Regions from separate parts of the Acetobacterium sp. K1/6 genome, predicted to be linked through region 1. Evidence: riboswitches for the same ligand, from Rfam matches in the RefSeq annotation. Region 1 holds a riboswitch; each other region holds the start of a gene.
The links. A riboswitch is a leader RNA that binds a small molecule or an ion and turns the genes downstream of it on or off. The one in region 1 is predicted to bind cobalamin.

Region 1 (10,740 bases):
TGTATTGGGTAAAATCGATTCCCTCATCGGTGATAACACTTCCTTTGGGTATATCAACTGATGCCAAAATATGAAAGGCGGCGTTAATGCACTCTTCTTCCGTTTCAATAGGATTAATGGCTTCTCTTCCAAACAATGCCCGCAAAAATCGGGAAGGCGGTGTGTAATCTCCGGGCAAGCCAAAGGTTCCCGAACCCCCGCCAAAGGGATTGAATGTCATACCATTTAACTGAATTGGTCCTGTTTTATTTGGCGAAACGCCAATATAATTGCGAATGTTCGTTAAGTGCCAATTGAAGTCAGGACTGTTCGTCATCACCCCCAGAGGATTTTCATAGATGATGATACCATCCTTCGTTGGTTCAATCACCAACGTATTCCCTTTCTTATCAGTAATTATCCAGTGCAGTGGGGTAATTACATTCATAAGCTTAAGCGGCGTACTAACGATATTTAACTGGGGAATTGCCGCTTTCACTTCTTCAAGTGTCGAAAAATTGGTTAACAACCATCCAACGATTTCATGAGGAGCAAGGTTGGTTTTCTTAGGGATGACAGAATCGTTGTACTCCGCATAGCCTGGAAAGTATAAACTGGCACAGGATAGACCCGCTTCATTAAGGCCATCGGCAAAAAGATAGGTGCCTAAATTTCGACCGATTCCCATCATCGCATATTTGACTGATCTTACTGTTTGATCCACCTCAGACACTAACGAAAACTTCCTTGGCAGGAAAATCAGCTCAGGGTCTAATAAAAAAGCGAAATCCATGGTTCTGGCAAGCGTATTAATCTGATTTGTGGTCATTAAGGTGAGGCTCGTACACATTAAGAATTACCTTCTTTCTACTTTTTAATTATTATATCTGCTTTTGCAACAATAGTAAATGTTTAAACGCTCAACATAGCAAATCCATGACAAATAATTTTCGCCTTAAAAATAGATACTTAACAACTTCGTTTAATCACGCCACGATAAAGGCGGTTGACATTTGCACATGACACGGGGACGTTTTGTTTATGCTGTTCATTTACCACATCAATATTTAATCACACCCATCGCCTCTAAGATTGAGCTGATCAAAATACCAATAATACATAGCGGTGCAATGTATTTGACCATGATGATAAAGAGCTTTTCGCGTTTAAAAGGTGAAGACAACTTGACTTCATCGGTGATGATCTTTGTTTCCAGAACATGCCCAACAAGGATGCAGGTGAAAAAGGCACCAATCGGCATGAGAATAGAGTTCGTGATAAAATCAAAGAAATCCAGAAAGTTGAACCCAAAAATAAGCACCTCACTCCATACCCCTTGTCCCAATGAAGATGGTATCCCAATCAGAACTGCCAGCACCGCAACGATAAGCACGCCCTTCTTACGTTCCCACTTAAACTGATCACAGGCACTTGCTACTACCGCTTCCATCAGCGAAATGGAAGATGTCAGCGCGGCAAACAACACCAATAAAAAGAAGACACCACCCATAACATTTCCAAAACCCATGGTTTCAAACACCTTGGGCAGCGTGACAAACATCAAGCCTGGTCCCTTACTAAGGGCTGCGGGATCTCCTCCTGAAAAAGCAAAAACTGCTGGGATGATCATAAATCCGGCCAATATGGCAATACCTGCATCAAACATTTCGATTTGCTTAACCGAAACTTCCAGGTCTTCTTTTTTACTGAGGTATGAACCATAGGTGACCATAATCCCCATCGCCAGCGATAATGAGTAAAACATCTGTCCCATGGCCGCTAAAACGGCCTGAAAGCTGAAGTTTGCCAAATCCGGGTAAAGAAAGTACCATACCCCGTCCATGGCCCCAGGCTGCATAATCGAATAGACCGACAAAAAAACTGACATTACAATCAGTATCGGCATCAGTATCTTACTGGCTTTCTCAATACCATCCTTAACTCCTCTGATCACCACGAAGGTGGTCGCCAGAACAAAAATTGATTGCCAGATAATCGGTTCAAAGGGTTTTGCGATATAGTTCGAAAAATAATCGGCACCGGTTGTTGCCATGCCACCCCCGGTTACAAAAACGGCAAAATATTTGATTACCCATCCCCCGATTACACTGTAATAGGGAAAAATCAGAAACGCTACCAATGAGGCAATAATCCCCACGAAACTAAACCGTTTATCGAGTGCTCGATAGGCTCCCATGGGGCTAAGCTGAGTTTTTCGACCAATCGCCAATTCTGCTGTCATAATTGCAAACCCCAGAGTTACCACAAAAATCAGGTAAATTACCAGAAAGAGTCCTCCACCATATTTAGCCGCTAAATAGGGAAATCGCCAGATATTTCCCAGCCCCACTGCCGATCCGGCCGCTGCCAATACAAACCCGATTTTACTTGAAAACTCACTGCGTTTATTCACACCATTTCCTCCACTTGTTTCTGTTTTAATTTATTTCATCCAAATTTTTCCTCAATCGTTTTACAATCGATTCCAAATTAATCCGCACCTTTACTATTTTAACCGTTTTAATATTTTTTTCCACTACTATTTTTTTTATTGAACAAATGCTGTTTATGACTTTGAGCCTATTTTGTTAAAAATGACCACTAACGTGGATACGCTTTAACTGTCTTGGGTATTCATATCTGCTCTCTTTGCCGCTTTTGTGATTGCCCACTAAACAAAAAGCAACCGCTGAAAATGCGATTGCTTTTATTATTGTTTTTGATTATTCTTTATCTCTAGCTGATCTCACTAAGCGTCAGTCTATTGTCCCGACGGGACCTATTCACATCAATGATCCGCTGGTTTTTCGATCCTCTGAATTTAAGCATCAGGCTCTTCTTTTTTACTTCAAACTTTCCATCAACCAGCAGATCGGTGTTTTCCAGTAAGCGGAGCCGTCTGGCATCTTTTTTCTCTAGTAGGGTTTCATAGGTGTACCCGGTATAAGTCATCACATGATACCCCAGTTCTTTTGATCGTTTGGCCAATTCACAAAAGGCCTCTGGTTGTTCAAAGGGTTCGCCACCACTTAGGGTAATGCCATCAAGTAGCGGGTTCTTTCTCATTTCATCGATGATGGCGTCTACGTCCACCAGGTTACCCCCGTTAGAATCATGGGTCGCCGGGTTATGACAACCCTCACACTGGTGCGGACATCCCTGAGCAAAAACCACAAAGCGGATGCCTGGCCCATCGACAATGGATTCTTTGACCACTCCGGCGATTCTTACTTTTTTACTCATTGCAATTGCTCCATTGCTTCACCAGTAGCAATCTGCTCAGCAGCATTAAAATGTTTGATCCGATCTCTAACTTCCGCTTTTTTAGCATCGTTAAAACGGTCCAGAGTGCCCACCAGATAACCGGTGATTCGGCGAATGCGTTCAAATTTCTGCTCTCCTTCTGACCGACCGCAACTCGGGCAAACATCCCCGATAATTCCAGTATAGCCGCAAACCGGATCCCGGTCCACCGGATGGTTAATGGAACCATAGCCAATACCGGCTTCCTTCATCGCTCGGACCACCTTTTCAAAGGCCTCCAGATTGTCCATCGGGTCGCCATCCATTTCCACATAGGTAATGTGCCCAGCATTGGTAAGCTCATGATAAGGTGCTTCCAGTCTGATTTTGTCGTAAGCACTGGTTCCATAGTAAACCGGGATGTGGAAAGAGTTGGTGTAGTATTCCCGGTCGGTTACACCCGGGATATCGCCAAAAATAGTTTTATCCAGCTTGACAAATCGTCCGGCGGTACCTTCTGCCGGCGTGCCCAGCAGGGTAAAGTTCATCTGATAGTGCTGGCTGGTTTCATCCATTCGCTTTCGCATGTGGCCCACAATTGCCAGCCCCAGTTCCTGGACTTCTTGCGCTTGCCCATGGTGCTTTCCGGTTAAAACGACAAGGCATTCCGCCAGGCCAATAAAGCCCATACTCAGGGTCCCATGTTTGAGCACTTCCCGGATTTCCATCTCTTCAGTAAGATCATCGGAATCAATCCAAACCCCCTGTCCCATCAAAAAGGGAAAATTTTTGACCTTTTTATGGGCCTGAATTTCAAATCGTTCCAGTAATTGATCAATAACCAAATCAATTTTTTTATCCAGCTCAATAAAAAACAGTTCTTTGTCTCCTTGACTATTTAAGGCAATACGGGGCAGATTAATGGTGGTGAAGCTCAGGTTCCCGCGGCCATAGGTGATTTCCCGATTGGTATCATGGACATTTCCAATCACCCGGGTGCGGCAGCCCATATAGGCTATTTCTGTTTCCGGTTGACCTTCTTTGTAATACTTCAGGTTGTAGGGTGCATCCAGAAAGGAGAAATTGGGAAACAATCGCTTGGCACTAACCCGGCAGGCCAATTTGAACAAATCATAATTGGGGTCCCAGGGATTATAGTTCACCCCTTCTTTGACCTTAAAAATATGAATTGGAAAGATCGGCGTCTCCCCATTGCCCAGACCAGCCTCAGTAGCCAGCAACAGGTTTTTTACCACCAACCGCCCTTCGGTAGAACTATCCATACCATAATTAATGGAACTAAAGGGGATTTGGGCACCGGCTCGGCTGTGCATCGTGTTCAGGTTATGGACAAACGCTTCCATTGACTGATAGACACTACGGTCGATTTCCCGCTCGGCATTTTCCATTGCAAAGCCCTGCACCCGGTTAATGACATTGGCGTCAACAATCCATTGGGCCAGGCTCCGGGCTTCTGCTTCTTGATAACCTTTGGGTTGATTTAATTCGGGTCTTAACCCCAGTTTCTTTTCGATGTCCGCGCCGATGGCTTTAACCTTTGCTAAGGCATTCTTTGTCTCCGTTAATAAGGTTAAGGCCTTGGCAAGGTTCTCCTGATAAAGCCGGACAAAGGTTTTTTTTACCCCCGGAACCATGGCATAGTCAAAATTGGGAATGCTCTGTCCGCCATGCTGATCATTCTGGTTCGACTGGATGGCAATGCAGGCCAGAGCCGAATAGCTTTGAATATCATTGGGTTCGCGCAGATGTCCATGGCCAGTAGAAAAGCCATTTTTAAACAGCTTTTCCAAATCAATCTGAGTGCAGGTCGTCGTCAGGGTTAGAAAGTCCATATCATGAATGTGGATTTCACCGGCTTTATGAGCGGCTGAATGCTCTGGATTCAAGACAAACATTTCATAAAACTGCTTGGCGCCCTCTGACCCGTACTTCAGCATCGTGCCCATAGCGGTGTCCCCGTCAATATTGGCATTTTCTCGTTTTACATCATTATCCTTAGCGTCCTTGAAGGTCAGGTCTTCATATATTTTCATCAGCCGGGTATCCATCTCCCGAATTCGGGTTCGTTCAGCCCGGTATAGAATATACTCCTTGGCCGTTTTGGCGTGTCCGGTTTCAATCAGGATTTTTTCCACCGCATCCTGAATTTCTTCCACTGTTGGCGCATTCGTATTCATTTCCTGCTCAATATAAATGGTAACCCGCTCGGCCAGATCCATGGCCGTCTGATAATTCTGGCCGCCGATTTCACTGGCTGCCTTGAAAATAGCGTTGGCAATTTTTTCAATGTTAAACGGGGCTTCTCGTCCGTCTCTTTTTCTAATTTTTGTAATCATTCTGGTCGTTTCCTTCTTTCCTGCTAGTCTTTTAGGTGTTTTAGGCATGCAAAAACCCCTCAACGGCGTGGTCAAGAGGCATAATGATACATTGAACACCCTCTATCACGCGTAGAGTCTGGTGCATTTAATAACGGCGGGTAATCTGACTCCGGTTTGAACGTTCAGAAACAAACAGCTTAACCTGTTTATTTTCTTTTAACATCTCACCATTACAGCGGCGGGACCGTGCAGGATTCACACCTGCTTCCCCCAAACTGCACCTGTTGGCACAGCACCATTATCTCCTTATTTTGTTGTTTGTATTTTATCACATACAAGATGTAGTGTCAAACTGATTTATAATGCAAACGTTAATCACTATTTCAATCAAGTAACATCATCCCTATCGTGAACTTTTTCGCTTGTTTATGATAACATAAATTTAAAAATTTCTACCGTTAAATTTTTTGCAAACCCTTTCAAATTTTGCTAGTCTTAACTTTCTTCAGAAATATATATATTCGGCTGATAAGTATTGACAGACAAAAATAGGTAAGGTATTATCTATTAAGGTAAGGTCTTACCTTAATAGAAGCGAGGAGGTTATATTTTGGACCATATCGACTCAATGACCGATCAAAAATTTATCTTTGGCAGTGTTCAAGTCGTTGCCAACCAGATGACCACCCAACTGGAGCGGGAACTAAGAGAATACAATCTAACAACCAAGCAGTGGCTGCTCACGATTGTCGTTGCGAATACCTTTGATCATAACCCCACCATCAAAGAAGTCGCCAAAGGAATGGGCAGTTCTCATCAGAACGTCAAGCAGGTAGCTCTGAAGTTAGAACAAAAAGGCTTCATTGTTATGGAAAAAGACCCTCAAGATGCCCGAATCACCCGGATCAAACTAACCGACGCCGTCGATTCTTTCGGTAACGAAAGTCAGGCGAAAGCAGTGATTTTTACTGAAAAATTATTTAACGGCATCTCGGCAGAGGAGCTGGCCATGACTCGGTCAACCCTTGCAAAGATACTGACAAACCTGGAAAAGATGGATCAAGAATCAAGATAACAGGAGGAAAATACGTGAAAAAAGCAATGATTATTATTCTCAGTATTCTGGGCGTATTGGTACTAGTAGGTGCCGGCGGATTTTTTTATCTCACCAGCGGCCTGGAATCCGGGGAAAACCTGGCAATCAATCCGGTGGATCTACAAAAAATTGAAGATGGCACCTATGCCGGTGTTTACGAATCTGGACGTTGGACCAATGAGGTTGCCGTCAGTGTGGCCAATCATCAGATTACATCAATTGATGTGGTCAAAGCCGTCACCATGGAATCTCCAGATGTGACCAGTACGATTATCAACCAAGTCATTAAAATACAAAATACCACTGTCGATACAGTCAGCGGTGCCACGGTTACCAGCAAAGCCTATCTCAAATCCATTGAAAATGCCTTAACTCAATAAGATGCAAAGAAAGGAAATGCCCATGAAAACCATGATACTTTATGCCAGTAAATATGGCTTTACCGCGGACTGCGTCGCAGAACTAAAAAAGAACTTAAACGGAGAAACCCGACTCGTCAATATCAATTCCGATAAAATTCCCGCTCTGGACGACTACGATACAGTCTTAATCGGCGGTTCTATTTACATTGGACAGATTGACAAGAAAATAAAAAAATACTGTCTTTCACATTTAGATGAACTGAAAAACAAAAATCTGGGCTTTTTTATCTCCTGTGGTTCGGCTGAAACAATTGATACTTATTTTAAAGACTCTTTTCCCGACATTCTGCTCGAAAAAGCCCTTACTCTCGATAATTTTGGTGGCGAAATGAGACCGGATAAAATGAAGTTTTTTCATAAGTTCGTGTCAAACATGGTCGAGAAGTCTGGCCAAAAGGATAACACGTCTCCGATGAAGCCGTTGCCCGAAAGCATTCTTCGGATGGCAAATACGATCAATACTCATTCCTGACCGCCACTATCTTCAGCTGGCTCGATTGTATCCAGCAGTAGCTTCATAGCCGCAACAAACTGAGGATAGAAATTGATGATTTCTTTTTCTGCCCCGCTTTCAAGTGCTTTCTGGAAGTCTTTGGCGATTTCAAACAGTTGTTTGGCACCAATGCTTCCAGAACTGCTTTTAACCTTATGAACGATCTGGGCTGCCTCCTGAAAGCTTTCAGCTTTGATGGCAAAATCCAGATTTTCTATCACTTCCTGATTTTCATTGAAATAGGCTTTTAAAACACGCTCATAAAGTACCGCGTTATCTCCCATGTATCGGAGTCCTTCTTCCCGGTCAAGCACCGGGGCATCCGCCACTTTTCGGCTGTTTTGTTCGATGCTCTGGCTGTTAGCTTCTTTAATTCTGTTTTCTTTGCCCTTTGTTTCAGCGCTTGCAATTTTTCGGATGGTTTCCACAAATTTTTCAGGATTAAAGGGTTTACTGATATAGTGATGAATACCATAAGATTCGCATTTTTCCTTAACCCCCTCAATCACATCAGCCGTCATGGCCACAATCGGAATCTCAACCGAAAGTTCCCTGATTTGCTGGGCTGCTTCATAACCGTTAAGTACTGGCATATGCAGATCCATTAGAATTAAATCAATCTCTGTGCGATGTACCTTAAACAGATCAATCCCTTCTTGCCCGTCATTACCCAACCAGACCCGGAATCCCGCCGGCTCCAGTAATGATTTTGCAATAAGCTGATTGGTTTTATTGTCTTCTACTACCAGAATACCATAATTATTTTCAAGGCTATCCTTATCTTCCTGTTTAAATACCTGATTGGCGACAATGGCTTTGGTTCTGAAAATTTCCAGAATACCATTGTATAAAACTGATGGGATAATCGGCTTTCCGATACCGATATCCACCCCCTGGCTATCCAGTTTATCAAACAAGTCTTCCCGCATCATTGGCAACAGCATAATAACCCTGGGCTTTTTCAAGATTTTCCTGTTGTCCTGAATCATTTCCACAAACTTGAACCCACCGCCGGCAGGGGTATTATAATCCAGAATCAGCAGATCAAAGGGCTCTGAAAACTTACCATTTTCCAACTCCAGCATATTGACGACACTGGCCGGAGAAGTTGTCAGTTCACAATGCATCCCAAAGGCGCCTAAGTAACTGTCAATTATATTCATATTTGCGCCGGTCTTTTCCAGTACCAGCGTTTTAATGTCATTGAAATACAAGGATGAGACCTGTTGTTCATATTCCTGCTCTTTTTTCTGATCTTTTTCCAATGATAATTCAACGATAAACGTTGAACCTTCGCCCTCTGTACTGTAAACCGCGATCTCCCCATTCATCATTTCCACCAGACTTTTGACAATCGAAAGGCCCAGCCCAGTACCACCAAAACGACGATTAATGCTGGCATCACCCTGGGCAAAGGGTTCGAAAAGGTTTTTTATCTGTTCATCAGACATGCCAATGCCGGTATCACTAACCGTAAAGGCGAGATGGTAAAAATTGGATTCTCGCGCTACCAATCGGACATCAACCGCGACTTCCCCAGTCATCGTAAACTTGGTGGCATTGTTGATCAGGTTTAGTAAAATCTGTTCAATCCGTTTAGCATCGCCAAAATAACAGTTTGGTATTTTAGGATCCTTACTCAATTTAAAGCCAAGTTGTTGCTCTTCAATTTTATAAGAAACGATGTTAATCACATCCTGAATCACCAGATCCAGATTAAACGCAACACGCTCCAATTCGATTTTCCCAGCTTCAATTTTTGAAAAATCAAGAATGTCATTAATAATACTGAGCATTGTATTGGCCGATTGGGTAATGCGATCTAAATACATCTTCTGGGTCAGGGTTACCTGCGTTTTCTTTACCAGATATGCCATACCGGTAATCGCATTAAGAGGGGTTCTGATTTCATGGGACATCCGTGCCAAAAAACTGGATTTGATATTATTGGCGGCCTCGGCTTCCTGTTTGGCCTGTTCCAGATCCGTCTGAATTTTTTTACGCTTTTCAATTTCTCTTCGCAGTCTCAAAATCCAGTAAATTGAGACCAGCCAGATTAGTATAATCACCCCGCTGGTTATCAGGATCGCCTGATAAATGGGTCCGTAATCTGGTTCCACCGTGGCCCCAACCCACTTACTGTTAATGGCAATCCGCTCTTCCGGCGTAATGGTTGCCAGGGTTTTATCAATAATACCAATCAGCACCGGCCAGTCATTACGCACGCTAAAATATAACCCCTGCTGTTGCTCGGCTTCAAAAGCAACGTATTTCAAATTGGTCAAACCGGTTGAATTAATAAGGTAGTTGGTGGTCGCCAGATTCCCCATAAAAGCCGTTTCTGTGCCGTTGGCAACGGCGGTTAGGGCCGCTTCAACGGAATCGTACAGGCTTAGATTAATCTGCGGGTACTCGGCCAGATAGCTGTGATGGGAGCTATTCTTTTGAACTGCCACCGTTTGCCGATATAAATCTTCAATACTACTGATATTTTCGGTCGACTCTCTGATAACAATAACCCGTTTAAAATAATAATACGGTTCTGAAAATAAAAAATACTGTTCTCTGGCCGACGTTTTAGAAATCGCCGGAAGCATATCGACCTCACCATGAAGGGCTTTTTCATAAGCTTCGGTCCAGGTCAGCCCTTTAATCACTTGCATCTCTAAGCCTGTTTTTTCGCTGATTATTTCAAGATAATCTGAGGTAATACCCTGATAGGTGCCATCGTTATCAAAAAATTCAAAGGGCACAAACATCGGATCAACGCCCAGGCGGATCACCGGATGCTCCTCCATAAAGGCCAGCTCTTCTGCTGTCCAATCGATGCTATCATCACGGGCATAACAAAAAGAAGGGAAACCGATAATCAAGATAAGTAACATGATTAAGCGACCCAATCTTTTCATCACAATGTCTCCACTTCATGGATCTCCTGTATAAATTTACGGGAAATCTCAGCTACCTGCTCTTTAATTTCCAAAAATCCCACCACGATATCAGGATCAAAATGCTTGCCACTTTCGCTTATGATCAAATCAATGCTGTAGTCAAAATCATAAGCCGGTTTATAAATTCGTTTGCTGGTCAGGGCATCATAAACATCAATAATAGCCATCAGACGTCCCGGCAGAGGAATCGCACCCCCCAATAACCCATTGGGATAAC
Region 2 (10,740 bases), on a different contig from region 1:
CGAATGGCAAGAAAATGACAGGCGAAGCGGTTAAAGCCTGTCTGGATAATCTGATCGCTGTTCATGATCGAGCGCCCAAAGACTTGCAAATCAAATCCATTAGCGCTGATGGTCAAAGCATTACGATCACAACTGCAATCAAGTCTCCGGCATTGGTCAACTACCTGTGTGACCCTTATGGATGTATTATCGATATGGAAGCCGGCGTTACTGCTGATAAAAACGTGGTCGGAACGGGTCCCTATGTGGCAAAAACAATCACCGATACGGAAATTAATCTGGTAGCCAATATGGATTACTGGGGTGGAAAACCAAAGGTTGGTACTGTCAATGTCAAGAGTATCACCGATGGCGATACCCTGACGATGGCTCTTCAAAGCGGCGAAATTGATGCGGCGCAGGGTCTGCCTTATGCCAGCCTGGAATTGTTTCAGAATAACGATGACTATACCATTAGCTCAACCAATACTTCAAGAGTTTACCAGGCGGCTTTGAATTATAATTCAGCCGTGATTAAGGATGATGCTGTTCGTCAAGCGATGGCCATGAGTATCGATAAAGATGGCTTTACTTCAGTGTTACTATATGGAAACGGAACACCGGCGGTTGGGCCATTCCCAGCTAACTTCACCTTTGGTGGTGATGCAGTTAAGGACGCCAGCTATGATATCGAAGGGGCCAAGAAAGTTCTGGATGCAGCTGGCTGGGTTGATTCCGATGGCGATGGTATCCGGGAAAAGGATGGTCAGAAACTTTCGATTAAATGGCTGACCTATACCTCCCGACAGGAATTGCCGCTACTGGCAGAATCGGTTCAGGCAACCTATAAGCAAGTCGGAATCGACGTTTTAGTCAATGCGACTGACAGCTATAAGGATTTCTTAAAAGCCGGTGACTATGATGTTTTTGCCAATGCCTTTGTAACCGCACCAACCGGAGACCCACAATACTATTTCACCACCCATGTTGTTGACAATTCTGATTACAACCGCGGCCATTACCATAATGATACGGTTGAAACCCTGGTTGCTGAGCTGCGAAATGAATTTGAGGTCGAAAAACGCAGTGATTTAGCCACTCGAATTGCACAACAGATTTTAAATGATAACGCCTATATTTATGCATCGCATTTAAAAATGTCCTTCGTTATGAAAAAAGGAGTGACTGGTTTTACTGCCCACCCATCCGATTACTACGAAATTACCGCCGATTTGGATATCACTGAATAAAAAATGCGAGCATAAAAAATTGAGCATAAAAAACTCCGAGAAAAAAATTCCGATCAAAAGGATAAAACGATGCAGCAACCATTATTAGAACTTCAAAATGTAGAAATTTCCTATGACGGACAGCCGATGGTCACCGGTGTTAACCTGAAGATGAAGCAGGGCGAGATTCTGGGGATAGTGGGCGAATCGGGAAGCGGAAAAAGCACCCTGATCAGGGCGACGATGGGCTTATTGGACTGCGCCGGCCGGGTTAATCGTGGCGACATTTTTTACAAAGGCCAGAACGTGATTGACCTCGATGCTGAAGCGCTCAGAACCATGCGGGGACCGGAAATGGGCATGATTTTTCAAAACTGCGGCAGTGCCTTGTGCCCGATAAGAACGATCGGTGAGCAGCTTTATGAAACCATGGAACAACATGGTTTTAAGGACCGTCAAGAGGTGAGGAGGCGGGCGGATACCCTGTTTAACAAGATTAATCTCAAAGATAGTGAGCGTATTTTAAACAGTTATCCCTTTGAGTTATCGGGCGGTATGAATCAGCGGGTGGGGATTGTGATGGCGATGATTCTGGAGCCCGATCTGCTCTTTGCCGATGAGCCCACCTCGGCTCTGGATGTGACGGTTCAGGCTCAGGTTGTCAAAGAGATGATGGCGCTACGGGATGAATTTGGAACCGGAATTGCCATTGTCACGCATAATATTGGGGTGGTTTCTTACATGGCCGATAAGGTAGCGGTGATGTGTCAAGGTCGTCTGGTGGAGTATGGAGATACCCGGGATGTCATCGATGATCCCCAGGAGGCATACACCAGAGCGTTGATTCAGGCCGTCCCAAGAATTCGGAGAAGGTGAAAGATGAGTGAGCTTTTAGCAGTTAGCAACTTAAGTAAAACCTATCATAAGGGAAAAATAAGCATTCATGCAGTTGATGATGTCAGCTTTCATCTTTGCAAAGGGGAATGTCTGGCTCTGGTTGGGGAAAGCGGTAGCGGGAAAAGCACCGTGGCAAAAATGATTACCGGTCTGGAAGCGGCTGATAAAGGCGAAATTCGACTGGGTGGAAAAGACATTATTGGTCTGAGCGGGAAAGCCCAGCGGGAGGTCTATCGGGACATTCAAATGGTTTTTCAGATGCCAGTGGATTCTTTTAATCCCCGGATTAAACTGGGAGATGGCATCATGGAGAGTATGATCAATCAAGGGATCAGTCGTGAGGAAGCCCGGGTGAGAGCCATTAAATATCTCAACATCTGTGAATTAGGCCCTGAATTTGCCGACCGCTATCCCCATCAGGTCAGTGGCGGGGAATGTCAGCGGGCTTCCATTGCCAGAGCCATTGCCATCAAACCCCAACTACTGATCTGTGACGAAGCAACCAGCGCCCTTGATGTGACGGTTCAAGCCCAAATTATGAAACTGCTGACGCAATTAAAAAAAGAGTTGGGAATGTCACAACTCATGATCTGTCATGACCTGGCCCTGGTCCAGGAAGTCTGTGATCGGGTTCTGGTGATGCATCATGGTCATGTGGTGGAAGAAGGAACGCCGGATGAGATTATCATAAATCCTCAACAGGATTATACTAAAAAACTCATTGAGTCAATCTTATAGGTAAACTTCTCTGGCATATAAAGGTATTCTTAAAAAGAATATCATATCGGTTTAAAAAGATTGCGAAAGCAGATTAAACGTGTTAAAATGACAAACAGAAACAATGAAAGACAAGTGATTGTTTCTGTTTTTTAGTGTTTTGATTATTTTTTATTAAAACACCGGCTTATAATTAAATTGAATATTAATAAAACAGGTGCCGGCAGTAATCCAATGTATTACAGGTCGGTGAAAAGGGAAGATGGGTGAAAATCCCACGCGGTCCCGCCGCTGTATGAGAAGAGTTCCTCCAGGAATGCCACCATGATATGGGAAGGCAGGAGGTAATGTTGACGCTTTAGCCAGAAGACCTGCCTGCTTTAATTACTCAATCTCTACGTGTGATAGAGGAGGTGTTTTTTTTAGCAGGCTTTTTTTGCAACCTCACTATCTTTTCTGAGATGGTGGGGTTTTTTTATGGAAAAAATTCCTCAAAAATACAAATCTTTAATGTTGTGATAAAGCTCAGGTTCTTTGCTACAAAAGACAATGGCATGAAACTGGAAGTTGATCAAATAAAACAAGTAGTTTAGAGGAGAAAAGAAAATGAAGTTAAAAAAAGGTTTAGCGGTACTTGTCGCCGCGGTGCTGTGTACCGGTATTTTTGCAGGATGTAGCAGCACCTCGGCAAACTCTGATGTTTCCACTAAAGAAGCATTAAATTATGCCTGTACCAAGGATATCCGGGACATTAACCCGCATCTGTATTCGGGTGAGATGTCAGCTCAAAACATGGTTTTTGAAGGTCTCACGAAAAATGAAGACGGCGAAGTGAAGCCGGCACTGGCGGAAAGTTGGGAAATTTCTGCGGATGGACTGGAATATACCTTCCATTTGCGAAAAGGAGTTACCTTTACGGATGGTGCGGCCTTTAATGCCGAGGCAGTCAAACTGAATATGGATGCCATCGTCGGAAATCTGGAACGGCATGCCTGGCTGGATATGGTCAATGAGATCAAGGAAAATGTGGTAGTCGATGAGCACACTTACAAATTGGTATTAAAGCAACCCTATTACCCCACCCTGGTGGAGTTGGGTCTGACCCGGCCGTTCCGATTCATTTCACCCAATTGTTTTGTTAATGGCACCACCGAAGAAGGCGTGAGTGGTTATATTGGCACCGGTCCCTGGGTTTTATCCGAGCATGTTGATAACCAGTACGCTACCTTTACCCAGAATGAAAATTATTGGGGCGAAAAAACGAAGATAAAAACCGTTAACTGGAAGGTCATGCCAGATCCTCAGACAATTTTATTAGCCCTTCAGAACGGCGAAGTAGATTTACTCTTCGGAGCAGATGGTGATCAGGTTGATCTGGATTCGTATAAAAAACTGGAAGATGAAGGCGCCTACAAAACCTATATCAGTGAACCGATAGCGTCCAGAGCGATTCTCATCAATAGTAATTCACCGATTACCAAAGATATTAAAGTTCGGGAAGCGATTGAATATGCGGTCAATAAGGAAAATATCATTCAGGGAATTTTAAACGGATCTGAAGATCAGGCGGATACGCTGTTATCAAAAGAGGTCCCCTATTGTAACATTGATTTAAAAACGATTTCTTATAATCAGGAAAAGGCTAAACAATTATTAGATGAAGCCGGCTGGAAGCTGGGAACTGATGGGGTTCGCGAAAAAGATGGCCAAAAATGTGAAATCACCCTTTCCTATAATTCCAAAAATGCCCAGGAAGGTACTATTGCCGCCTCGATTCAAGCCGATCTGGCCGCCGTTGGCATCAAGATGAATATTCTTGGAGAAGAAAAACAGGCCTTCCTGGATCGTCAGAAAACCGGCGACTTTGATCTTCAATATTCTTTGTCATGGGGAACCCCCTACGATCCCCAATCTTATGTTTCATCGTGGCGAATTCCCGCCCATGGCGATTATCAGGCTCAGGTTGGACTGGAAAAGAAACAGTGGCTGGATGAAACCATTACCAAGATCATGATTGAAGCTGACGACACCAAACGGGCCGAGATGTACAAAGAGGTGCTAACCTATATTAATGACCAGTATGTGTATATACCGATTTCTTACTCAAAAACCAAAGCGGTGGCCATCGATGGTTTAAATGGGGTAACCTTTAACGATTCTCAATATGAAATACCATTTGAAAAAATGTACTTTTCCAAGTAGTTATGAATAACAAACTGGAAAAATAAAGGGGAGTAAGACCATGAAGCATTACATTGTCAAAAGGCTCCTGTGGATGATTCCGATTTTAATCGGAATCTCCTTTTTTGCCTTTATATTAATTAATTTAAGCCCCAGTGATCCGGCCGAAGTCGCCATTCGGGTCAATGAGGTCACCCCGACCGCAGAGAATATTGCCCAGATGCGGGAGCAATTAGGACTCGATGACCCTTTTATGACCCGCTATCTGACTTGGCTTAGCAATGCCCTTCAGGGTGATTTTGGTAACAGCTATGCCAATAACAAACCAGTCGGTGAAGAAATCGCCAAGGCATTGCCGCCGACTCTTTATCTGGCCAGTGTTTCGCTGTTGATCATCGTTATTATCTCGGTGGCAGCCGGGGTGTTATGTGCTGTGAAAGAGAATAGCATCACGGATAAAACGATGCGGGGGATTGTTTTTGTGGGAACGGCGATTCCGGGCTTCTGGGCGGGCATTCTGCTGATGTGGCTTTTTGCCGTGAAGCTTAAATGGCTGCCGACCAGTGGGATGACGTCTCCGGCTTCGGTGATTCTACCGGCGGTGACCTTGTCACTGGGATATATTGCCACCTATGTCCGGTTGATTCGGAACAACATGATTCAGAACAAGCGGGAGAATTATGTGCTTTATGGTCGGGTACGGGGTTTAAAGGAACAGACGATAATGAAACATGTCTTTAAAAATTCCCTGCAAACCTCCTTAACAGCCCTGGGGATGTCGATTCCCAAGCTGATTGCCGGGACCGTCGTGATTGAAAACATCTTTGCTTGGCCGGGAATCGGCCGGCTCTGTGTGACAGCAATTTTCAATCGGGATTTTCCGATGATTCAGGCCTATGTGCTGATCATGGCGGTGTTATTCGTATTTTGTAATTTACTGGTAGATCTGGGATCCGTTTGGATTGATCCGAGAAGAAGGGAGACGTGAGATGGCAGGATTTTGGAATCGGTTCAGAAAGGACCGCCTAGCGATGGGGGTTAGTTTTTTTCTCTTACTGGTGATTGGTCTGGCTGTTCTGGCACCCTTGGTAGCGCCCTATGACCCTACCGCTCAGAACATCATTGATAAGTTTCAGGGCCCATCGCTGGCCCATTTATTTGGCACGGATCAATTGGGCCGGGATGTTTATTCCCGGATTTTATATGGCGGCCGGGTGACGATCCTCGTTTCGGTGCTGACGATGATTGTCACCATTCTGATTGGTACTGTCCTGGGGGTCATTGCCGGCTATTTCAGAGGAACGGTTGATGATGTGATTATGCGGATCTGTGATATCATGTTATCCTTCCCCAGTGAGGTGCTGATTCTTGCGATTGTGGGGATTTTGGGAACGGGGATCACCAATATCGTTCTGGCAACGGTGATTGCCAAATGGGCCTGGTATGTGCGGATGATTCGCTCGATTGTCATTTCGTTTATGGATAGCAACTATATCCGCTTTGCCAAGGTCGCCGGTTGCTCAAATTGGCACATTGTCAGAAAACACCTGTTAGTTGGCGCTATTGGTGATATTGCGGTGCTGGCCACCTTGGATACAGCGGCGATTATTCTAAATATTTCGGCGCTTTCCTTTTTGGGTCTGGGGGTTCAGCCGCCGACAGCCGAATGGGGGATGATGCTCAATGAAGCTAAAAATGTCATGACGACCAATCCCGGCCAGATGCTGGCACTGGGGATGGCCATTTTTCTGGTGGTGGCCGCCTTTAATTTTCTCGGCGACAGTATTCAGGAGGCCCTAAATCCCAAAATCAATAAGGGATTTAGTACAAAGCGATATTCTTTGCTTGATTCCCTGTTTGCCCGGAAAAAGGCGGTGACCCAATGAGGGTATTACTGGATGTAAAAAATCTCAGCGTTACCGATTTACGGGATCAGGATGAAATCATCCATGATGTCAGCTTTTCTGTGGTAGAAAACAGTTGTCTGGGGATTGTCGGTGAGAGTGGCAGTGGTAAATCGATGATTACCAGAGCCTTGCTGGGAATTACCAATCCCTGGCTCAAAAGTCAGGGCGCCGCTGTCTTTAAGTCTCAGGACAGCGAAAGGGATCTGTTGCAAGAGGATGAAAATACGATGCGAAAGATCCGCGGCAAACAGATCGCAATGATCCTTCAGGATGCCATGTCAGCCTTTGATCCGATTGCAAAAATCGGTGATCAGATGGCCGAAACCTTTGTCGAGAATAAAAATCTCACCAGGAAACAAAGCCTAACACTGGCCAAAGAAGCCCTCGGTCTGATGAATATTTATGATCCGGAACAGGTGGTTAAAAAATACCCCCATCAGCTCTCCGGAGGGATGCTGCAGCGGTGTATGATTGCCACTGCCCTAGCAATGGAACCCGATCTGATTATCGCAGATGAACCGACCACCGCCCTGGATTCGATTAATCAGGGACAGGTGGTGGAGGAGTTTAAAATGATCCGGCAAAAAATGGGAACCGCCCTGATCTTTATTTCGCATGATCTGGGGGTGGTTAAACATCTGTCGGATCGGCTGCTGGTGATGAAGGATGGGGCTGCGGTGGAATATGGCGATGCCGGTGATATTTTTAGAAATCCCCAGCATGCCTATACCAAATATCTCATTGACACCCGGCTGGAACTGACCGAGTCGTTTAAAAAGGCGATGAGAAAAGGAGACCACAATGGCTAAGCTGATAGAAATAAAGGATTTGGAAAAAAGTTATCTAAAGGTGGGGGTCAATTTTGGCGGCTCCCGGGTAAAGATTTTAAACGGGGTGAACATGACCATTGAAGCGGGGGCCTGCGTCGGGCTAATTGGTGAAAGTGGCAGCGGAAAAAGCACCCTGGCCCGGCTGATCATGGGTCTGGAGAAGCCGAATAAAGGCAGTATTTTATTTGAAGGATTACCGGCAAACCAATGGATTAAGAACAATAAGGGGAAAATGTCGGTAGTGTTCCAGGATTACACCGCTTCGGTAAATCCCCGCTATACCGCGGCGGAAGCGATTGCCGAACCCCTTTATGCCAGCGGTGAAGTTAATGATTTGGATCGGCACATTGAAAGACTGTTGGCAAAGGTGGGGTTGGAGCAAGCGGTTAAAAACCGTTACCCCCATGAACTTAGCGGCGGTCAGCTTCAGCGGGTGTGTATCGCCAGAGCGATTGCTACCAATCCCCGGTTTATTGTGCTGGATGAAGCAATCAGCTCTCTGGACGTTTCGGTGCAATCGCAGATCCTTAAATTACTTCATCAGTTGCGGGTCGAGATGAACATCACCTATCTCTTTGTTGCCCATGATCTGCAGGCAGTATCTCATCTGTGCAATAAGATACTTTTTTTGTATCAGGGAAAGATTGTCGAAGAGCTGCAAAGCGGCGAATTGGCGATGGCCAAGAACCAGTATGCCAGGGATTTACTGGCATCGGTGATTCCGTTTGAGGTGTGAAAATGAGGTATAAAAAAAGAGGCGTCTAAAATGACGTCTCATTGATTTTCTATTCCTTTTCTATTGAAGTCCCAGTCCATCAACAATCTCATCAATACCGGTGAGGATATAATTGGGGCGGTAGGGAAAATCATCAACGGTTTCCCGAGTGGACACACCACTGAGAACTAAGAAGGTGGTGAGGCCAGATTCGATACCAGCAATGATATCGGTGTCCATGCGATCGCCAATAATTAAGGCATCATCACTGTGAACACCCAGACGCTTGATCCCGGTACGCATCATTAGTGGGTTGGGTTTACCGATGTAATAGGCTTCCTTGCCGGTAGCCAGCTCAATCGGTGCCACAAAGGCTCGACAGGCAGGAACAATACCGTCTTCGGTGGGGCCAGTTAAATCTGAATTGGTGGCAATCAGTTTGGCACCTTTTTGAATCAGTTTTACGGCTTTTAGCACCGAGTCATAATTATAAGAACGGGTTTCGCCAAAAACGACATAATCCGGGTCCACATCATTCATCGTAATCTGGACGTCATAAAGAGCATTAACCAATCCTGCTTCACCAATCACATAGGCCGAACAGCCTGGCGATTGATCCTTTAAAAATTTTGCGGTTGCCAGAGCACTGGTGTAAAAATGGCTCTCATCAATTTCCAGACCCAACCGGGCCAGTTTTTCCTTTAGTTCAATGGGTGAACGTTCGCTGGAATTCGTCAGGAAGAGAAAATTTTTATCGGTAGCATAAAGCCAATCCACAAATTCCTTTACCCCTGGTAAAAGTCTGTTACCATGGTAAATTACACCATCCATATCACAGATGAAGCCCTTTTTATTTTTAATCAATTCTAATAATTCTTCGTTCATGTTTGTTCCTCCAATTAATTTTCAGTTATTTACATTATTATACCCCATTTAATCATGATTCATCTTAAAAATAAGGGCAATTTATGTAAAAAAATGTAAATAAATGTAAAAATTTGATATAAATCACGATTGGCAAAAATTTTTAGACTTCGCATAATTATTTACATGGGCAACTGTGATAAACTAAAAATATACTATTTCAGAAAGGCAAGGAACCCAAATGGATACAATCTTAAAAAACTATGATGATATGCGTGTGATGCGGATGATAAAAAAAGAACTGATCAGCTGTGAAGCCAATCTGGAAATGCTTCGAAAAGAATATGAGGAAAAGGATGATCAGCTTTTGGCATTGGGGATAAAAAAAGAAGTGACGAATCGCTTCGTTGATGAAGCGGAAGTCGGCGCTCTGACGGAGCGACTTGAAGCCTTAAAAAAAGAAATCCTGGAAATTGAAGAAGATAAGAGTAAAATGGCGTCTTTTAATGCCTACACCAGAAGTTAGGAGAACACCGCTTTAAACGGGGCTTGACTTTAGCGATGTGATGTAATAAAATCAGAATATTAAGAGTTTAATAGAAGTACAAAATGGGGTGCACCACCGAAAGGGTGTAATCGCGTTTTGTGCTTTTTTTGCGTTTAAAAACAGTGAAGGAGAAAAAAATGAGAGTTAATGGAAAAGAGATGAGCCTGGATAGCAATCAAAATCTGTTGCAGTTTTTAGTTGATAATCAGTTTGATGTCGCCACCCTGGCGGTGGCAAGAAACGGCGAAATCGTCCCGAAACCGACCTATGATGCGGTAATACTTTGTAATGAGGATACCCTGGAAGTGGTTCGCTTTGTGGGCGGGGGTTGAGCTAAACTAAGAAACGGAAAGATCGGTAACGACTGTAGAAACAATGGGGTTAGTGGCAATAAGGTCACAAAGGAGAAAAAAATGACAGGTCAATTAGTAATTGGTGGACACAACTTTAATTCCCGGTTTATTCTGGGTTCCGGCAAGTTTTCACTGGAAATTGTGAAGGCGGTGGTTGAGAATGGTGGCGCAGAAATGGTGACTCTGGCGCTGCGGCGGGCAAATCTGGGTGGCGAAGAAAATATTCTGGATTATATTCCCAGGCATATTACCCTGCTGCCCAATACCTCTGGGGCCAGAACGGCTGAAGAAGCGGTAAAAATCGCCCGGCTGGCCCGGGAAATTGATTGCGGGAATTTTGTCAAGGTGGAAGTTATTAGGGATTCCAAGTATTTGTTTCCTGATAACTATGAAACCATTAAAGCGACGGAGATCCTGGCGAGAGACGGCTTTGTGGTAATGCCCTATATGTACCCGGATTTAAATGTGGCACGGGATTTAGTCAGTGCCGGGGCGGCGGCAGTCATGCCTCTGGCTTCTCC
Region 3 (10,740 bases), on a different contig from region 1:
GAAGGCGCAGCCAACATTCCTTTTGGTAAAGGCATGGAAACTGAGTTTGATACCCTGCCCACTGACAAAACCATTATTGTCTATTGTTACACCGGACAAACCGCCGGACAGACCGTAGCGGGACTACGATTACTGGGCTATGATGCCGTATCCCTCAATTCTGGCGCTGGAACAGCTGCTACCGGAACCGCTGGTTGGGTGAACAAAGGCTACCCACTGGTTACCAATTAATTGATCATTCAGATACTAAATATGAAGTGGCATCTTGCCACTTCATGTTTGTTTTAACCTAATAGGAGGTAAAGTTATGGATATTTCCAATCGAGTCGACATTCCCAAAACAATTGATATAAGTAAAAAGCAACGCGTACAGCCTTATATTGGTCTGGTTTTATTAATTGCAGTTATTCTTTTCGGGGCTCTCAAAAGCAATGTGGATCAGAAACTGACCTTGTTTCTAATCACTGGTTTAGCACTGGGTTACATTTTAACGCGGTCCCGCTACGGTTTTGCTGGCGGATTTAAACGGATTTATGTGACTGGCGAAGGCAGTCTCAGTACCGCACTGCTGGTAATGTTTGCTATTTCTATGGTGCTGGCCGCTGGAATTCAGTTTTCTGCCACGATGATGGGGATCGATCCCCCGGGACTTAGTTCTGTCAAGTTTTTAAATGTTTCCGTTCTATTGGGTGGTTTTCTCTTTGGTATTGGCATGATGTTAGCCGGGGGCTGTGCTTCTGGGACACTTAGTGACTTAGGCGAAGGAGCCGGCCGGTCGATGATCGCGATGACGACTTTTGTGCTGGGCTCTCTGCCCGGACTGATGGCCCAGGATGCCTTAAACAATTCCGCCATCGGACAGATTGGGATGAAGCTTTATCTGCCGGATGTGATGGGCTATGTGGGAGCGGTGATCTTCTCAGTCGCACTTCTGGGTATACTCTATCTGGTAGTACGTAAGTATGAGAATTTCCGCAAAAAAGAAGGCTACTATGAAAAGACCGTTTATGAAGATCAGGAATTGCCTATTCCTAATAAAGAACCGTTTAAACTATTTAGTTATGCCACTTTTCACAAAATTTTTGTACAACGTTGGAGCTTTATGACTGGCGGTATTTTGTTGGCGATTATGTTTGGATTCATCTTAATCTCAACCGGACATAGCTGGGGCGTGACCGGACCGTTTGTGACCTGGGGCGTGGCTTTCTTACAGATGTTTGGGATTCATTTTACGGCACCGGTTTTTGCAGACTATGTAGCAACTGCCAATGGTGGAATCTTAAATGATCCCGGTTCCTTGCGAAATATCGGTATTATTCTAGGTGCGGCCATCGCTTTTCTTCTGGCAGGACGCTTCGCATTTGACCGACACTTTAAATTAAAAGATGTTATTTATTACTTTATCGGTGGTTTTTTAATGGGCTTTGGTGCCAGACTGGCTGGTGGTTGTAATATCGGTGCCCTGTTTTCAGGAATTGGCAATTTTTCACTTTCCGGATGGGGATTCTTTGTGACACTGGCTCTGGGTGGATTTTTAGCCCTGAAAGTCTTTGCTGGAAAAGTTAATATTATTCCCCCGGACCGACATCAGAAATAGTAGCTTGGCAGAAAAACATAGAACGTTGTAAATGCAAAAAATCTACATATAAGGAGAAGACAAATGGGTAAAAAAGTAGTTATTATCGGTGGTGTTGCTGGAGGTGCTTCAGTAGCGGCGCGAACACGAAGACTGGATGAATCCGCAGAGATTATTATGTTTGAAAAAGGACCAAACGTATCCTTTTCAAATTGTTGTTTGCCCAATCACCTCAGTGGTATGATTGAAAATAGTGAAGATCTGGTGTTGATGACACCGGATGTCTTTAAAAAACAATATAATATTACCGCCCGGGTTAACCAGGAAGTTGTTGGGATCAAGCCTGAGCAGAAGACCGTTCAGGTTAAGGATCTGCTGGCCGGGAAAGAATATGAAGAAAGCTATGATGTCCTGTTTATGGCACCTGGGGCCAACCCAATCGTACCTAAAATTTCTGGTTATGACAAAGCCCATGTTTTTTCGGTCAAAAATGTGGTAGATATTGATAAGATCAATAAGTTTGTTCAGAATGGCGTCAAAGATGTGGTTGTTGTCGGTGGTGGCTTTATTGGAGTAGAGGTTGCCGAAAACCTGAAACTGGCAGCGGCTGGTTTTAATGTTACCCTGGTAGAAAAAGCTGATCAGATCATGTGTACCCTCGATTACGACATGGTCCAGATTCTCCACAAAGAGCTGATGGACAATGGGGTAGAACTGATTTTAGAAGATGCCATTGCGACCATTGGTGACGATGCAGTCGTTTTGGAATCCGGAAAAACGCTAAAAGCCCAGGCCGTGGTAATGGCCATCGGGGTCACTCCAGATACCCGACTGGCCCAGCAAGCCGGACTTGAAATTGGTGAAACTGGAGCGATACTGGTGAACCACCACTATCAGACCAGTAACCCAAACATCTATGCGGTAGGTGATGCCGTTGAAGTGTATCATCAGTTGACCCACAAGAAAACAAAGTTGGCGCTCGCTGGCCCAGCTCAGAAACAGGCCAGAGCGGCTGCCGATCATCTGTATGGGATACCAACCCGAAATAACGGCGTTATTGGTTCATCCTGCATCAAGATTTTTGAAATGAACGTGGCCTCTACCGGTTTAACTGAATCCATGGCAAAAAGATGCGGTATTCCCCATGACATGGTTTACTTGATTCCCAGCGATATTGTTGGCATCATGCCTGATGCGAATCCCTTCTTTTTTAAACTGGTTTATGAAGTGCCTACCGGAAAGGTGATCGGGGCCCAGGCTGTCAGTCGGGGTAATGCCACCAAACGGGTGGATGTCGTTGCCGGGATGATTTCCATGGGTGCTACCTTAGAAGATCTTAAAGAACTGGAGCTCTGCTATGCACCAGCCTTTAGTACTGCTAAGGATCCAGTAAATTTTGCCGCCATGGTTGCCCTCAATATTCTCAATGGCGATTATAAGCAGGTACCGGTGACCGCGGCTCGACAATTGGTAGAAAGCAATGCCTTTATCATCGATGCCAGAGAACCGGATGAATATCAAAAAAGTCATCTGATCAATGCAGTAAATATCCCCTTAAGTCAATTCCGTCAGCGACTGGCTGAGATTCCCAAAGATCAACCCGTTTACATCCATTGCCGTAGCGCCCAACGTAGCTACAACATGGTTCGGGCGCTGGGACAGCTGGGTTTTGACAATATTTTTAATATTTCAGGTTCCTTCCTGGGAATTTGTACCTATGAATATTTCAATGATCAGATAAAGAATCGCAAACCCATTGTAACGAACTATAATTTTTGTTAAGATAAGACTTAAATAAACAACAGGCTAAAGGCCCAGAAATCAGGAGGACGCATGCAGAACAAGAAGGATTTTGACAAAAACCATCGGATGCTGACGCTTTTGACCTGGGCCTTTATTTTTCTGGTTTGGTTTATCATTACCCGGTTTAATCTCGTTTCAAGCCTGATTGTGCCATCACCCGGGGAAGTGGTCCAGACCTTTTTTGCGATTATTAAAGACGGTTATAATGGTATTAGTCTATGGGAACATCTGGGCATCAGTCTGTTTCGGCTTTTTATTGCTTCAGTATTGGCCATTGTTACGGCTGTGCCACTGGGATTATTTAGCGGCTACTTCAGTAAGTTTGGAGCGATTGTGGATTCCGTCGTACAGTTTTATCGACCATTGCCGCCACTGGCTTATTATGTAGTGCTTATTCTCTGGTTGGGGATTGATGAGTCATCTAAAATTACGCTTTTATATCTGGCTGCATTTGCGCCTATTTACATTGCCTGTGTGTCGGCGGTGTCCAATATCCGGGTTGAGTATCTGCTCAGTGCCAAGTCTCTGGGAGCCAGCGGTAAGGATTTGTTTTTTCAGATCGTTTTTCCGGCCTGTTTGCCGGATATTTTCACCAGCATTCGGACGGCGGTGGGGGTAGCCTATACCACCTTGGTATCGGCGGAGATGATTGCGGCCACATCCGGTCTGGGCTGGATGGTTATTGATGCTTCCCGGTATTTAAAAAGTAGCGTGATTTTTGTTGGCATTATCATTATGGGGATATCAGGAGTCCTAATTGATCAAGGGCTGAAGGCCCTGGAAAAGAAAATTGTCTTTTGGAAGGGATATCAATAGGAGGTTAGGAAATGAAAAGAGTAATAAAGAATAAGGTCTGGGTGCTGGCAGTGCTGGTAATTATGGTTGTAGTGGCAGGGCTGTTTAGCGGCTGTCAAAGTCAGAATGATGGGGGCGCCTTACCAAAGAAAGTGAATATCGGTTATCTGCGGGTACCCAATGATGAGACGGTGAGTAAGACACGCGATATCTTTGACGCTTATTTTAATGAACTGGGTGTACCCTATGAGTTTATCGTTTTTGACTCTGGCGTAGATGCCAACAAGGCCCTGGCTTCTGGCAGTATCGACTTTGCCACCATGGGAAACACCAATGGGATTATTGCTTTGTCCAGGGGTATTGATGTGGAACTGATCTGGATTCATGAGGTGCTGGGGGAAATCGAAGGTCTGGCGGTGAAGAATGGCTCTAATATCACTAAACCAGAAGACCTGGTCGGTCAGAAGATTGCCACCCCTTTTGCCAGTACCGCTCATTATAGTCTGCTTAATTATTTAAAAGAAGCTGGCATAAAAGATCAGGTGCAACTGCTTGACATGCAAACATCGGAAATTGTGGCCGCCTGGGAGCGGGGTGATATTAACGCTGCTTATACCTGGCAACCCACCCTCGGTGATCTCGAAAAAAATGGCAGCATCCTGGTTAACAGTGCAGAGATGGCAAAAAAAGGCTATGTCACAGCTAATGTCTGTCTGGTTCGAAAAGAATTTTCTAAAAACTATCCGGATCTGGTCGCCGGTTTTGTAAAAGGCCTCAGTGAAGGTGGAGATCTTTACCGCAGCAATCCGCAGGAAGCGGCCGAAAGTGTAGCGGCTGAACTGGGTATCACCGCCGAAAATGCTTTGATGCAGATGACCGGTTCAATCTGGCTGACGCCGGAGGAACAACTGGGATCAGATTATATGGGGTCTGTCGGTAAGCCCGGGAATTTTTCTAAAATCATGAAAGATACTGCGGATTTTCTGCAAAGCCAGAAATCCATTGACAATTCACCAAGCCAGGAAGAATTTGACGCTTTTATTAATTCAACGTATATTGAGATGTCATTAGAATAAGGATGGATTAAGATGAAAAACGAGCTGATTATCGAAATTGACAATTTAACCGTGGATTACCCCAACGAAAACGAACCCGTCCGCGCCCTGGATGGGGTAAATCTGAAGATCAATCAGCATGATTTCATCTGTGTCTTGGGACCTTCGGGTTGCGGAAAAAGCACCCTGCTTAATGTTATTGCCGGGTTTACCCTGCCGAGTGAGGGCACCTTTTTAATGCAGGGTCAGCCGGTTTCAGGGCCGGACCGTCAACGGGGTGTGGTTTTTCAGTCGGCGTCTCTTTATCCCTGGATGAGTGTCCGTAAAAATGTCGAGTTTGGCCCTAAAATAAAAGGGCTTCCCAAAGACGAGATCACCCGGATTGCCAACCATTATCTGACCCAGGTGCATCTGCTGGAGGTGGCCGATCAGCCGCCCTTTCAACTGTCCGGGGGGATGAAACAGCGGGTGGCGCTGGCCCGGGCACTGGCCAATGAGCCAGCGATTCTGCTACTGGATGAACCCTTTGGCGCTTTGGATGCACTGACCCGGATTCATATGCAGCAACTGGTGCGAAAAATCTGGAAGGATGATCAGAACACCATTTTTATGATCACCCATGATGTGGACGAAGCCCTGTCGCTGGGCACCCGCCTGCTGGTGATGTCCAAAAGTCCCGGCACCATTATTCAGGAATTTACCGTCGATTTTTGTGACCGGGTTGATAAACGCACCGGACGGGTTCAAGTGGATGCAAGCTATTTGGCCCTGAAAGAAGAAATCCTGGATTTGATTGACGTTTAAAGAACCGGTCAAGTCCCCAATCATTCACCAGATTAAGACAAAAGAGGAAATGACCATGATACCATTTAATATGCCCCTTTATTTGGGAACCGAAATAAAATATATAAAAGCGGCCATCACTAAAAATCATCAGATTGGTGGGGATGGCCCTTTTACGAAAGCCTGTTCGGACTGGTTGTGTCAAAACGCCCAGATCCCCGGGGCTTTTTTAACGAACTCCGGCACCGCGGCTCTGGAAATGACGGCCCTGCTGGCCGGCATCAAGCCCGGAGATGAGGTGATCATGCCGGCCTTCACCTTTGTGACCACCGCCAATGCCTTTGCCCTGCGCGGTGCCACCATTGTCTTTGTTGATATCCGGCCGGATACCTTAAACATTGACGAAACCCTGATTGAAGCCGCTATCACGTCCCGCACGAAGGTGATGGTGCCGGTCCATTACGGTGGCATTGGCTGCGAGATGGATGCGATTATGGCTATTGCCAGACGCCACGATCTGTTGGTGGTGGAGGATGCGGCGCAAGGTGTGATGGCCAGCTACAGAAATAAAGCCCTGGGAAGCATCGGAGATCTGGGCTGTTACAGCTTCCATGAAACCAAAAACTACACCATGGGGGAAGGTGGCGCCCTACTGATTAATCGCGAGGATCTAATCGAGCAGGCCACAATTATCCGCGACAAGGGCACCAACCGCCATGATTTTCTGGCGGGCCGGGTGGACAAATATTCCTGGGTCGATCTGGGTTCCTCCTATTTACCCAGCGAACTCAACGCGGCTCATCTTCTGGCTCAGCTGGAAGCCGCCGAAATGGTTAACCGGCAGCGGCTGAACCTGTGGCAGCACTATTATGAACGGTTAAAACCGCTGGTTGCGGCTGGCTATATTGAGCTGCCGGTAGTGCCGGAACACTGCCAGCATAATGGTCATCTGTTTTATATCAAAACCGCCAGTCAGCAGGAACGGAACGATCTGATTCACTGGCTCAAGCAGCATCAGATCTGTACCGCCTTTCACTATACCCCCCTCCATGAAACCCCCGGCGGCCAGAAATTCGGACGCTTTCACGGTGCCGACCGCTTTACCAGCAACGAAAGCCTGCGGTTGCTGCGGCTGCCATTATACTTTAGCCTTTCGGAGCCAGAGCTGGAGCGGGTGGTCGCAGAAATTGTCGCCTTTTATAAACGTTAACCCTGCAAGATATCGGCGATATTGTCGTAAAATCGGCATCAGAAATGTTTGTTGAGACTAAATAAAAGACTTGACGCGGTAACTGGTTAGTTGTATACTAGGCATACAATTAAATCAGAAATAGAGGTGGCTGGCATAGCAATGCCGGCATAATAGGGAAACAGGTGAAAATCCTGTACGGTACCGCCGCTGTATAAGAGGAGTTTTTCCAGGAATACCACTGATCATTTGGGAAGGTAGGAAAAATGAAGACGCTTGAGTCAGAAAACCTGCCTGTGTGGATATTCTTTTATTCTGCGTGATTACAGAATAGGTGAAGAACAAAGAAAGGCGTAGCGATGCCATTTCTTTGTGTTTTAAATTCAGCATAAATACGGAGCTGCAGTTGTCATTATGATAACTGCGGTTTTTTTATTTAGGAAAAAATGGAGGTAAATTTTGGAAAGAATAGCGATTTATGGTAAAGGGGGAATTGGAAAATCAACCACGGTGTCCAATCTTTCCGCGGCTTTGGCCCAAAAAGGGTTAACAGTGATGCAGATCGGGTGTGATCCTAAATCAGATTCAACCATCAACCTGACTGGCGGAAAACGCATCCCGACAGTGCTGGAAGTGATTCGGGATAAGGATATAGCTACGAGACTTTCTGATCTTGTATTTACTGGCAGTGGCGGGGTCCTCTGTGTCGAAGCTGGTGGACCAAAACCTGGAATCGGCTGTGCCGGTCGGGGAATTATTGCGGCCTTTGAAAAACTGGCTGAATTGAAAGCCAATGATGTTTATAACCCGGATGTCGTCATTTACGATGTGTTGGGAGATGTGGTCTGTGGCGGTTTTGCCATGCCGATCCGTAATGGCTATGCCGACAGCGTTTGCATTGTGACTTCGGGAGAAAGCATGTCGCTTTATGCCGCCGATAATATTGCTGCTGCGGTGCGATCTTTTGGTTCCCGGGGATATGCCAGTCTGAAGGGGCTGATCCTCAATAAGAAGGGGATTGTCAATGAAGCGGCTATTGTTGCTCAGTCCGCCCGGGAAATTGACACCGCAATTCTCCACACGATTGAACGCGATCCACTGGTGCAACAGGCCGAAGCCTTACATCAAACCGTGATTGAGGCCTTTCCGGAAAGCCCTCAGGCGCGATCCTATGCGGCGCTGGCGGATAAATTGTTTGACTGTGAAAAAACCGCCGGGAGGGCAGCAGCATGCGTTTAAACAGACTGTCAGAAATTAACCATAATAAGGATATTTATGGGGCGTCGGTGGCTATTTCATGTGGGGTTTTTTGTCCAACCTTCGGGGTGGCCGTAGCAGCGCCGCTGATCAGAGAAGCGGCTGTCCTGGTCGTCGGAACGGCTGAATGCACCTGGTATGCCCGAAACAGCTGCATCTACCACAGTGAAGAACCGGGCTACGAGCGGTTTTTTGCCGGTGTCTTTGAAGACACCGATATTATTTTTGGCAGTCGCGATGGCATCCTGACAGCCTTGCTGCAGATCGCCAAAGATCCCCGGATCCGTTGTATTTTTTTAGTCAGCACCTGCATTCCTGAAATTATCGGTGAAGATCTGGAAGCCATTAGTCAAGCCGCCGAAAAGGAATGTGGCATTCCGATTCTGCCCATTCATGTGGCCCATTATGACCGAAACTGCAATGAATTTGGGGTGGCGGTGTCCCAGACCATGAAAGCAATGGTCCGGCTGATGAAACCGCAAACGGTCAAACCGGGAACGGTTAATCTGTTGGGACGAAATTTTCATGCCGGAATCGAAGGCTCTCTGAAGGATTCGGAACTGCTGGGACTGCTTACGCAAAACGGGATTACGCTTCATCTGATCATTCCGGAACCCTGTAACATTGAAGCCCTTCAGAGCGCCCCGGCGGCGGCCCTGAATATCGTCACCAGCGAGGTCGGTCGGGAACTGGCAATGGCCTTGGAAGACCAGTTTGGCACTCCCTACGTTTTCTTTGAACCCTCTTTTGAGCTGGATAAGATCCGATCAGGTTACCAGCAGCTGGCAGGACATTTGGGTATCTCGATTCAAAAAATAATTGAAAAAGCTCATCAAAACGCCGTTTCGCAGCTGCAAGAGGCGCGGCAGGTGCTGGCCGGAAAAAGCTTTGTCAATGGTGGTCGGCCGCCGGATGCCTTTGAAGCGGCGGCATTTCTGACCTCCCTGGGAATGGTGCCACTGCTGATTAACGCCTATCGGCTCACGGATAACAGTCAGGAGCAGATTGATCGGATTCTCGATCAGGGTTGGGATCCCTATGTGAATTACGTAGCCAATCCCAATGCGGCAGTCAGTCTGATGCCGGAACTTTTACCGGATTTATACATTGGTTTTGGACCGGTGGATTATTTAAAACAATTGGGAATCTTGCACCTGGAACGACTCGTGCCACCGGGAAAAATTGGCTATGAAGCGATCACCTGGGCACTGGCGGCGGTCAAATCAGTTTTAGCGGGAGGTGCACCGGATGTATCTTTCTAACAATTATCCCGTCCCATCGGAACGGATGGGTTTGCTGTGGGCCCTCAGCGGCGTCAGGGAGCTGGTGATTGTGGAGTTCGGGCCGGAGGGCACGACCCGCTATTTGCTGGAATCGTTAAAAGAATTCGGGAATGCGGCGCAGGCCAGCTTTTACACCACCACAATGGATGAGGATGTCGTGGTGTTTGGTAACTATGACCGGCTCAATCAGGTCTTGATGGAAATTGATCAGCGCCTTCACCCCGAAGTGATTGTGGTTCTGGATTCATCAGTGGCCGCGGTGATCGGGGTGGATCTTGATGGCATCTGCCATGAAATCAAACCGCACATTGACGCCAAACTGATAACAATTAAAGGAGGTGGTCTGAAAAACGACTGGACCGTGGGGATTGAAACGGCATTGCGTTTACTGGGTCAGATAGCCATTAAAAATCGGCCTAAAAAGAATCGGTTTAACATCATCGGCTGCTGTGCCGATGAATACAATCATCTGGCCGAAGCCGCTGAAATTAAAGACATGATGGCAAAGTGTTTTGCTATGGAACTTAATTGCAACCTTTCCGGAAACACCAGTGTCGCCAGTTGCAGAAATATCGGGCAGGCGGTGGTAAATCTGGTGCTCCGGCAGGAGGGACTGGCGCTCGCACAAGATCTGCAGCAGCGGTTCGAGATTCCCTATGTTGATGGCCGGCCTTACGGGTTGGTAGGAACCCGGGCCTGGCTGCAGAAGATTGAACGTGTTATTAACCAGAAGGCCGATTATGCCGCCGTTCATCAGGCCGTAACAGCACTGAAAATAGCCAAGGAACAGGTCATTCAAAAGAATTCGGGAAAAACCATCGTACTTTGTGGCCATGAAGATAGCGTCCGGGGTTTAGCTGAGTTTTTTAAAGACGAGCTGAATCTTGAAGTATATTTTCTAAAGAGCAGTTGGTGCTCCCGTTCCACCGAGTTGTCGGTGATCAGTCAGTCGGCCTATGAAAAACTCAGAAGTCATCAGGACGTTCTGGTTCTGGCAGA

Region 2: it holds a riboswitch for cobalamin, as region 1 does, so the genes downstream of both, nikA (nickel ABC transporter substrate-binding protein) here and U2P91_RS03575 (anaerobic ribonucleoside triphosphate reductase) in region 1, are expected to answer to the same signal.
Region 3: it holds a riboswitch for cobalamin, as region 1 does, so the genes downstream of both, U2P91_RS12520 (AAA family ATPase) here and U2P91_RS03575 (anaerobic ribonucleoside triphosphate reductase) in region 1, are expected to answer to the same signal.

What each region holds. Positions count from the first base shown of each region.
Region 1 is NZ_JAXQGA010000003.1:104,145-114,884, reverse strand. Features, by position in the region: gene U2P91_RS03590 (linear amide C-N hydrolase) at 1-829, opposite strand, end outside; gene U2P91_RS03585 (sodium-dependent transporter) at 1,040-2,392, opposite strand; gene nrdG (anaerobic ribonucleoside-triphosphate reductase activating protein) at 2,716-3,222, opposite strand; gene U2P91_RS03575 (anaerobic ribonucleoside triphosphate reductase) at 3,219-5,579, opposite strand; cobalamin riboswitch at 5,697-5,876, opposite strand; gene U2P91_RS03570 (MarR family winged helix-turn-helix transcriptional regulator) at 6,172-6,636, shown strand; gene U2P91_RS03565 (FMN-binding protein) at 6,651-7,037, shown strand; gene U2P91_RS03560 (flavodoxin domain-containing protein) at 7,060-7,551, shown strand; gene U2P91_RS03555 (response regulator) at 7,542-10,481, opposite strand; gene U2P91_RS03550 (HD domain-containing phosphohydrolase) at 10,481-10,740, opposite strand, start outside.
Region 2 is NZ_JAXQGA010000010.1:40,413-51,152, reverse strand. Features, by position in the region: gene U2P91_RS10520 (ABC transporter substrate-binding protein) at 1-1,229, shown strand, start outside; gene U2P91_RS10515 (ABC transporter ATP-binding protein) at 1,299-2,084, shown strand; gene U2P91_RS10510 (ABC transporter ATP-binding protein) at 2,088-2,843, shown strand; cobalamin riboswitch at 3,021-3,216, shown strand; gene nikA (nickel ABC transporter substrate-binding protein) at 3,429-5,024, shown strand; gene opp1B (nickel/cobalt ABC transporter permease) at 5,065-5,991, shown strand; gene opp1C (nickel/cobalt ABC transporter permease) at 5,993-6,889, shown strand; gene U2P91_RS10490 (ABC transporter ATP-binding protein) at 6,886-7,719, shown strand; gene U2P91_RS10485 (ABC transporter ATP-binding protein) at 7,712-8,476, shown strand; gene U2P91_RS10480 (HAD-IIA family hydrolase) at 8,537-9,340, opposite strand; gene U2P91_RS10475 (hypothetical protein) at 9,561-9,845, shown strand; gene thiS (sulfur carrier protein ThiS) at 10,004-10,198, shown strand; gene U2P91_RS10465 (thiazole synthase) at 10,280-10,740, shown strand, end outside.
Region 3 is NZ_JAXQGA010000014.1:22,465-33,204, reverse strand. Features, by position in the region: gene U2P91_RS12555 (rhodanese-like domain-containing protein) at 1-231, shown strand, start outside; gene U2P91_RS12550 (YeeE/YedE family protein) at 308-1,597, shown strand; gene U2P91_RS12545 (FAD-dependent oxidoreductase) at 1,661-3,358, shown strand; gene U2P91_RS12540 (ABC transporter permease) at 3,410-4,195, shown strand; gene U2P91_RS12535 (ABC transporter substrate-binding protein) at 4,207-5,250, shown strand; gene U2P91_RS12530 (ABC transporter ATP-binding protein) at 5,263-6,033, shown strand; gene rffA (dTDP-4-amino-4,6-dideoxygalactose transaminase) at 6,089-7,222, shown strand; cobalamin riboswitch at 7,330-7,514, shown strand; gene U2P91_RS12520 (AAA family ATPase) at 7,661-8,440, shown strand; gene U2P91_RS12515 (nitrogenase component 1) at 8,431-9,720, shown strand; gene U2P91_RS12510 (nitrogenase component 1) at 9,707-10,740, shown strand, end outside.